Regions from separate parts of the Plantactinospora soyae genome, predicted to be linked through region 2. Evidence: predicted binding sites of a transcription regulator. Region 2 holds the regulator's gene; the other holds the start of a gene.
The links. Region 2 encodes HrcA, which represses chaperone genes, less so after heat shock. Its sites were predicted from a motif close to GGTTNGCACNCTCNNNNNGAGNGTGCNAACC; they were not measured.
Positions count from the first base shown of each region.

Region 1 (4,455 bases), 7.1 Mb from region 2:
GAGATCTGCCACCACCGGCACCGGTGTCCCGGCTCGACTACGGTGATGCCGCCCAGCGGGCTGAAATGGACGAAATCAAGGACGTGTCCCTCGACGAGCCCATCGAGTTGGTAGACGCCCCGGTACAGATCCGAGAACCGTTCAGCCGGGCCGAAAAGCGGCGCAACCAGCGACGCATGACGACATGAGAAAGGGGCGGACCGCTCGCGCGGCCCGCCCCTTCCAGACGTGAAGACTGGACTCAGAAGTCCATGTCCCCGCCGCCCGGCGCAGCCGCCGGGGCCGGGTTCTTCTCCGGCTTGTCCGCCACCACAGCTTCGGTGGTCAGGAACAGGGCCGCGATCGACGCCGCGTTCTGCAGCGCCGAACGGGTCACCTTGGCCGGGTCGATGATGCCGGCCTTGAGCAGGTCGACGTACTCACCGTTGGCCGCGTTGAGGCCGTGGCCGGCCTCCAGGTTGCGGACCTTCTCGACCACGACGCCACCCTCGAGGCCGGCGTTGACGGCGATCTGCCGCAGCGGGGCGTCCAGCGCGATCTTGACGATCTGCGCGCCGGTAGCCTCGTCACCGGCGAGGTCCAGCTTGTCGAAGGCGGTCTTGCCAGCCTGAACCAGCGCGACACCACCACCGGGGACAATGCCCTCCTCGACGGCGGCCTTCGCGTTACGCACCGCGTCCTCGATCCGGTGCTTGCGCTCCTTCAGCTCGACCTCGGTGGCCGCGCCGACCTTGATCACCGCAACGCCGCCGGCCAGCTTGGCCAGGCGCTCCTGCAGCTTCTCGCGGTCGTAGTCGGAGTCGCTCTTCTCGATCTCGGCGCGGATCTGGTTGACCCGACCGTTGATCTGGTCGGCGTCGCCGGAACCGTCGACGATGGTGGTCTCGTCCTTGGTCACCACGACCTTGCGGGCACGGCCCAGCAGGTCGAGGCCGGCGGCGTCGAGCTTGAGGCCGACCTCTTCGCTGATCGGCTGGCCACCGGTGAGGATGGCGATGTCGCCCAGCATGGCCTTGCGGCGGTCACCGAAGCCCGGCGCCTTGACGGCGACGGACTTGAAGGTGCCCCGGACCTTGTTCACGACCAGGGTCGCCAGGGCCTCGCCCTCGACGTCCTCGGCGATGATGACCAGCGGCTTGCCCGACTGCATGACCTTCTCGAGGATCGGCAGCAGGTCCTTGACCGTCGAGATCTTGCTGTTGACGATCAGGATGTAGGGGTCGTCGAGGACGGCCTCCATCCGGTCGGGGTCGGTCATGAAGTACCCCGAGATGTAACCCTTGTCGAAGCGCATACCCTCGGTCAGCTCCAGCTCGAGCCCGAAGGTGTTGCTCTCCTCGACGGTGATGACGCCTTCCTTGCCGACCTTGTCCATCGCCTCGGCGATGATCTCGCCGACGGTGTTGTCACCGGCGGAGATGGAGGCGGTGGAGGCGATCTGCTCCTTGGTCTCGACGTCCTTGGCGAGCTTGCTCAGCTCCTCCGAGACGCTCGTGACCGCGGCCTCGATGCCCCGCTTCAGGGCCATCGGGTTCGCGCCGGCCGCGACGTTGCGCAGGCCTTCGCGGACCAGCGCCTGGGCCAGGACGGTCGCCGTCGTCGTGCCGTCGCCGGCCACGTCGTCGGTCTTCTTCGCGACCTCCTTGACCAGCTCAGCGCCGATCTTCTCGTACGGGTCCTCGAGCTCGATCTCCTTGGCGATGCTCACACCATCGTTGGTGATGGTGGGAGCGCCCCACTTCTTCTCGAGCACGACGTTGCGGCCCTTCGGGCCCAGCGTCACCTTTACGGCGTCGGCGAGGGTGTTCATGCCCCGCTCGAGGCCACGGCGCGCCTCCTCGTCGAACGCGATCATCTTGGCCATACGGCGTTGTCCTCCTGGACACTCACGGCCGCCGGGGCCTTGCCGACCCCGAACCTGCCGCCTGATTACGCACCTTCGGACGTCACTACGGCACTGGCGGCGGGGTCGTCGGGCGCCCGAGGGCGCCTGATCGACTCCGTCGCGTTGTGCGACAGTGACGTCCGCCGGCCGGGCCGGACAGCCCGCGACGACCGGCCGACTGCCGCCGGTCTGTCTCCCAGACCCGCGACCGTGGCCCTAACCGCCCCGACCTTTGGCACTCGCGGCGCGCGAGTGCCAATCACTTGTTTAGCACTCTCCCCTGCCGAGTGCAAGCCGCTCGGGGACCGTCAGGAGAGTTCGGCGGCCAGTCGCGCGGTGTTCACCGGCGCCTCCTGACCCCGCTGCTCGGTGTACGTGAGCAGGATCCCGATGACCTGTGCGAGTTGGACCGGCAGGCTCAGCACGGCACCGACCACGGTGATCACCACGTACCCGACGGAGAGGCCCACCACCTCCGTCGGCCCGATCCCCACGGCGAGCATCCCGAGATTCTGTAGCACAGCCACCACCAGGCTCCCGCCGAGCAGCACGCCCACCACGATCGCGACCCGACCGAGGACCATCACGAACCGGGCGTGGACCATCTGGAACGAGCGCCCGACCGGATTGCGCCGCTCGAACAGGTAGATCGGACCGGCGAGGCTCACGGCCAGGCCGAGGTAGAGAGCGGGTACGAGGCAGGCGCAGACGCCGGCCGTGATGATCAAGCTGCTGAGCAGGTACCAGCCCCAGAGCCCCAACGCCCGGCGCAGGCCGTACCGGAAGGCGGGGCCGAGGGGAGCGGGCTCGCCGGAGGCCTGCCGGACGATCACCCACACGGCGGCCGCCCAGCCCATGCTCTGCACCAGGCCGGCGACGAGCACGACCGCGAGTACGACCACCATGAAGACGAGAAACGTTCCCAGGAACTCTCCGACGGCTCCCGGCGCCGGCTCGCCGGTCGACCCGACGGTGGGCTCGAGGAGCGTCGGATCCGGCTGGAAGGGCACCATCGCCAGGGTTACGACCACCAGCGGCAGCACCTGGGTGATCAGCAGGATCAACGACAGCGGTCGCCAACCTCGCCGGGCCACCGACCAGCACCGCTCCCACCACGCGCCGATCCCCGCGCCGGGCGGCGGAACGAGCGGGTCGCGCGGATCCGGGTAACCCGGCGCAGGCCAGTACCCGGGACCGGCCCCCGGCACCGGGCCGGGATAGCCGGGGTACCCGGGCTGACCCGGATAGCCCGGCTGACCCGGATAGACGAGTTGCCCCGGGTAGACCGGCAGATCTGGATAGGTTTGCTGGCCGGGATCAACGGCCTGGCCCGGGTATCCCGGCTGGCCCGGGTATCCCGGATGCACCCGCGGAACTGGGCGGCCCGGCTGGCTCGATTGATCCGGCCCGGGCGGGCTACCGGACTGGGCCGATTGACCCGGCTCCGGCGGGTTAGCGGGCTCGGGCGGCTTACCGGACTGGGCCGGTTGACCTGGCTCGGGCGGTTGACCGGCCCAGACCGGACGATTCGGCTCGGCCGGTTCCGGTTGCTCGCCGGGGCGGGCCCCTGAACCGGCATCAGAATCGGGCTGGCCAACTGGCGGCGGTTCGACCACGAACTCTCCTCAGGCAGGAGCGGGAAAGGGGGCAGATCCCGATCTTGCAGCCCGATGAGACGACGAGGACAGCCGCCGATCGGTCAAGGGCTGAACTCCCGGCACATCAGGAGAGGGACCCGGTCGAGCGGGAGTACGAACTCCAAGCCCGCATCGGGCCGGTGGAACGCCGACGATCAGGCGATCAGGCGAACCTTTTCCGCCTGCGGGCCCTTCTGACCCTGAGCGATCTCGAACTCGACGCGCTGACCGTCGTCAAGCGCCTTGTAGCCGTCCATCTCGATCGCGGAGAAGTGGACGAAGACGTCCTGTCCACCATCGACCGCGATGAAGCCGTAGCCCTTTTCGCTGTTGAACCACTTCACGGTGCCCTGCGCCACGGTGCACTTCCTTACTCCGGTCGCGCCGGAGCTGACAGAGCCCCGGCGTCGACGTACGCCTGCCGGGGCCGCCGACCCGTTTTCGCCACGGTGTCACGCAATTGAGGGATCGAACGAATCAAGCGGCCGAACCCGCACGGTACACCAAGGCCGGGCGGCAGCGCACTAGGCTAAAACGGTCATGAGGCCGACAACCGGGCGCCCGATTCCGCACCGGCTCCCATTGGCGGCCATCGTTACCCGACCCGGCAGACGCCGATCAGAACCGGAAAAGGCCCGGTTACCCGGCGGAACGGGGCGGCGTACGGCGTGCGACCATGGCGAACGTGCCGGCACCCATCCCGCAGACCGCCACCAACGCCGCGCTCGGTCGACCCACCGGCCCGTCCCGGGCGAACCCGGCGAGCCCGACAGCTCCGAACGGGACAGCGTCGAATTCACCGAACCCGACAGCTTCGAACGGGACAGCGTCGAACCCGCCGGACCCGACAGCTCCGAACCGGACAGCGCCGGGTCCGGGGTCCCCGGAGCTGGCGACGCCGAACCCGGCCGACGGAGCGGACCGGTCCGGCGA
Region 1 covers NZ_JADBEB010000001.1:2,570,950-2,575,404, reverse strand. Annotated here, with positions in the region: gene H4W31_RS11490 (hypothetical protein) at 1-188, shown strand, start outside; gene groL (chaperonin GroEL) at 242-1,864, opposite strand; gene H4W31_RS11480 (hypothetical protein) at 2,194-3,252, opposite strand; gene H4W31_RS11475 (cold-shock protein) at 3,678-3,881, opposite strand; gene H4W31_RS11470 (hypothetical protein) at 4,162-4,455, opposite strand, start outside.
Region 1: the regulator HrcA is predicted to act here: its motif matches at 2,116-2,146, upstream of groL (chaperonin GroEL).

Region 2 (4,455 bases):
CCTGATCTACGGGACGCCGGGGGAGACCGCCGACGACTTCGCGGGGTCGCTGGCGGCGGTGATCGACGCCGGCGTCGACCACGTCAGCGCGTACGCCCTGATTGTGGAGGACGGCACCCGGTTGGCGGCCCGGATGCGGCGCGGCGAGCTGCCGTACCCGGACGACGACGTCGCGGCGGACCGTTACCTGGCCGCGGAGCAGGCGCTGTCCGGTGCGGGTTTCTCCTGGTACGAGGTGTCCAACTGGGCCCGGACGCCGGCCGCGCGGTGCCGGCACAACCTGCTCTACTGGGCCGGCGGGGACTGGTGGGGCCTCGGTCCGGGGGCGCACAGCCACGTCGGCGGGGTGCGCTGGTGGAACGTCAAGCACCCGGCGACGTACGCGGCCCGGCTCGGTGCGGGGACGTCCCCCGGTCAGGCCCGGGAGCTGCTGTCGGCGGTGGAGCAGCGGGTCGAGGACGTGATGCTGCGGCTGCGGTTGTCCGCCGGACTGCCGTTGACGGTCCTGGACGACCCGGGTCGGGCGGGTGCGGACCGGGCCCGCGACGCCGGACTGCTGGACGGGGCGGCGTACGACTCGGGGCAGGCCGTGCTCACCCTGCGCGGGCGACTGCTCGCCGACGCGGTCGTCCGGGACCTGCTGCCCTGACCTCGAGGGGCGGCGGGAGACCGGTCGCCCGGGCCCCCGCCAGCACGACGAGGATCTGGCTACTTGATCATATTGATCGACATCGGATACTTGTACAGCTCGCCGTTGACCGCCTTGAGCCCGGCGATGAGTCCGAAGATCGAGGCGATGAGCCATGCGGCAAGCACGACCAGGATGCCGATGAAGACGCAGATCAGGATGTAACCGACGATCGCGATGATCGACCAGAGGATATGGAAGTTGAGGGCCGCCAGCGCGTGGGCCCGAGCCGTCGGCGACTCCTTGCCGCGGACCAGCAACGCGATCAGTGGGGCGATCCAGCCACCCGCGCCACCGCCGACGAAGGCGCCGGCGGCGCCGCCGAAGTGGGCGACCAGGGACCAGGTCTTGTCGTCGCTGTTGGCGTAGCCGGCCGGAGCCGGGCCGCCGTACTGGCCACCGGGTGGCGGGTAACCGCCCTGCGGATAGCCGCCCTGCGGGTAACCACCCTGTGGGGGGTAACCACCCTGCGGGTAACCACCTTGTGGGGGGTAACCGTCCTGCGGGGGATAACCGTCCTGCGGGGGGTACGCACCGCCGCCGGAGGTCGGCGGAGGATATGCGCCACCGCCGGAGGTCGGCGGCTGAGCGCCCGGCGAGTACGGATCGTGTGGCGGACCACCCGGGCCGTAGTCTCCGGGAGGGCGAGGTGGTTCAGTCATGGGGCCACGGTAGGGGCCCGGATCAAGTGACGCCAGCCACGCCCACGATCGGATCTGGACAATAGCCGACCGTGCCTGTTAGGTCCGCCGGGGTAGGGTGTCCGGGCAAGCCTGTTGTCCGGGCTCAGGCAGCCCTTCCAAACGATCATCGCGTCCGGTACACCTTGGTCGTAGACTGGCACTCGCTACAGTCGAGTGCCAGGGAAACCGTGGCCCGACCGTCGTGGCCGCCCCGGCCGTATCGGTGCCGGGGCCGGGGCGTCGCAGGGAGGTGAGGATGGGTCTCGACGACCGCAAGCTCGACGTGCTGCGCGCGATCGTGGAGGACTACGTCGCCACCCAGGAACCGGTCGGCAGCAAGGCGCTGGTCGAGCGCCACCAGCTCGGAGTGTCCCCGGCCACCGTCCGCAACGACATGGCCGTGCTGGAGGAGGAGGGCTACATCCGGCAGCCGCACACCAGTGCCGGCCGGGTGCCCACCGACCGCGGCTACCGGCTCTTCGTGGACCGGCTCTCCCGGGTCAAGCCGCTCACCCCGGCCGAGCGCCGGGCGATCGAACGCTTCATGATCGGCGCGGTCGACCTCGACGACGTGGTGCACCGCACGGTGCGGCTGCTCGCCCAGTTGACCCGGCAGGTGGCCGTGGTGCAGTACCCGAGCCTGGCCCGGTCGTCGGTGCGGCATCTCGAACTCGTGCCGATCTCCACGACCCGGCTGATGCTCGTCATGATCGCCGACACCGGCCGGGTGGAGCAGCGCCTGGTCGAACTGCCGGCACCGATCAGCGCCGACGACGTGACGGACCTGCGCCGGCTGGTGAACGAGCGGCTCGGCGGCCAGAAGCTGGCCGAGACCCCGCCGCTGGTCCAGGCCCTGATCGACGAGGTGGCGCCGGGCCTGTCCCCGGCGATGACCACCCTCGCCACCGTGCTGATGGAGACCCTGGTCGAGCGGCACGAGGAGCGGATCGCCCTGGCCGGCACCGCCAACCTGGCCCGTGGCGGGCTGCTCGACTTCCAGGGTTCGCTGCGACCGATCCTCGAGGCGCTGGAGGAGGAGGTCATCCTGCTCAAGCTGATCGGTGAGGTCGAACCGAACACACTCCAGGTCCGTATCGGCGACGAGAACGAGATAGACAATCTCCGGGCCACCTCGGTGGTCAGCACCGGATACGGTCCGGGGGCGACCATCCTCGGCGGCCTCGGCGTGCTGGGCCCGACCCGGATGGACTACCCGGGCACCATCGCCACGGTGCGGGCCGTGGCACGCTACGTCGGCGACGTTCTGGCACAGAACTGACCCCAAAGCTCACCTGAGACGACCGGCGGACGGTAACGCGAGACAGACATGAGGACACGGAACGCAGTGGCCAAGGACTACTACGGGATTCTCGGCGTCAGCCGGGACGCCTCCGACGACGAGATCAAGCGTGCCTACCGGAAGTTGGCGCGGCAGTACCACCCGGACGTGAATCCGGATCCGGAGGCACACGAGAAGTTCAAGGACATCAACGCCGCGTACGAGGTCCTCTCCGACGACCAGAAGCGGCAGATTGTCGATCTTGGTGGGGACCCGCTCGCTCCGGGCGGCGGCCCCGGCGCGGGCCCGGGGGGCGCCGGCGGACCGTTCGTCGGCTTCCAGGACATCATGGACGCGTTCTTCGGAGCCGCTGGTGGCTCTCGGGGACCGCGACCCCGTACCCGGCCCGGTGCCGACGCCATCCTGCGGCTCGAACTGGACCTGCCGGAGACGGCGTTCGGGGTCGAGGCACCGATCGCGGTGGACACCGCCGTGCTCTGCACCACCTGCTCCGGCGCCGGTACGGCGGCGGGCACCCACCTCGCCACCTGCGAGGCGTGCGGCGGGCGGGGCGAGGTGCAGTCGGTGCAGCGCACCTTCCTCGGCCAGGTCGTCTCGTCCCGGCCGTGCACCGTCTGCCAGGGCTACGGCACGGTCGTCCCGCACCCCTGCCCCACCTGCGCCGGTGACGGCCGGGTGCGTACCCGGCGTTCGCTGACCGTCAAGATCCCGGCCGGGGTCGAGGACGGCATGCGGATCCGGCTGGCCCAGCAGGGCGAGGTCGGCCCCGGTGGCGGCACCGCCGGAGACCTGTACGTCGAGATCCACGAGCGACCGCACGACGTCTACTCCCGCAAGGGCGACGACCTGCACTGCCGGGTGACGGTGCCGATGACGGCGGCGGCGCTGGGCACCCGACTGACCATCAAGACGCTGGACAGCGACGAGCCGGTCGACGTCAAGCCGGGGACCCAGCCGGGCTCGACGCTGCGGCTGCGGGCCCGGGGCGTACCGCACCTGCGCGGTACCGGCCGGGGTGACCTCTACGTCCACCTCGACGTCCGGACGCCCACGAAACTCGACGCCGACCAGGAACGGATGCTGCGGGACTTCGCCAAGACCCGGGGCGAGGAGGTCGCCGAGCTGAGCAAGCAGGGCGGCTTCTTCTCCCGGATGCGCGACGCCTTCAACGGCCACGCCTGACGACAGCGGCCGGACCGGCCCGCCGACCGTGACCGGACGACCAGTCCGGCCGGCGGGCCGGTTCGCGTCGGGGCCACTTCCCGGGTACGGCCACGCCCCGGTGAGCTAACCTGCTCGCCGTGAGTGCGCCGTTGTTCCTGGTCGAGTCGCTACCCTCCGATGACGTCGTCACCCTCGACGGCCCGGAGGGGCACCACGCGGCGACCGTACAACGACTGCGTACCGGCGAGGAACTGCTGCTCGCCGACGGGCGCGGCGGCACGGCCACCGCCGTCGTCACCGCCGTCGGCCGGGGCACCCTGACGGCCTCCGTCACCACCCGGCGGTACGTCGAGCCGCCCGACCCGAGGCTCGTCGTCGTACAGGGCATCGCCAAGGGCGATCGGGGCGAGCTGGCCGTACAGGCGATGACCGAGGTCGGGGCGGACGAGATCGTGCCCTGGGCGGCCGAGCGCTCCGTCGCGCAGTGGCGGGGCGACCGGGGCGGCCGGGCGCGTGAGCGGTGGGTGACGACCGCCCGGGAGGCGGCCAAGCAGGCCCGCCGGCCCTGGCTGCCGGTGGTCTCCGGAACCGCGGCGGCACCGGACGAGTCGACCCGACTG
Region 2 covers NZ_JADBEB010000001.1:9,656,494-9,660,948, reverse strand. Annotated here, with positions in the region: gene hemW (radical SAM family heme chaperone HemW) at 1-649, shown strand, start outside; gene H4W31_RS42135 (DUF4870 domain-containing protein) at 709-1,350, opposite strand; gene hrcA (heat-inducible transcriptional repressor HrcA) at 1,628-2,650, shown strand; gene dnaJ (molecular chaperone DnaJ) at 2,717-3,853, shown strand; gene H4W31_RS42120 (16S rRNA (uracil(1498)-N(3))-methyltransferase) at 3,973-4,455, shown strand, end outside.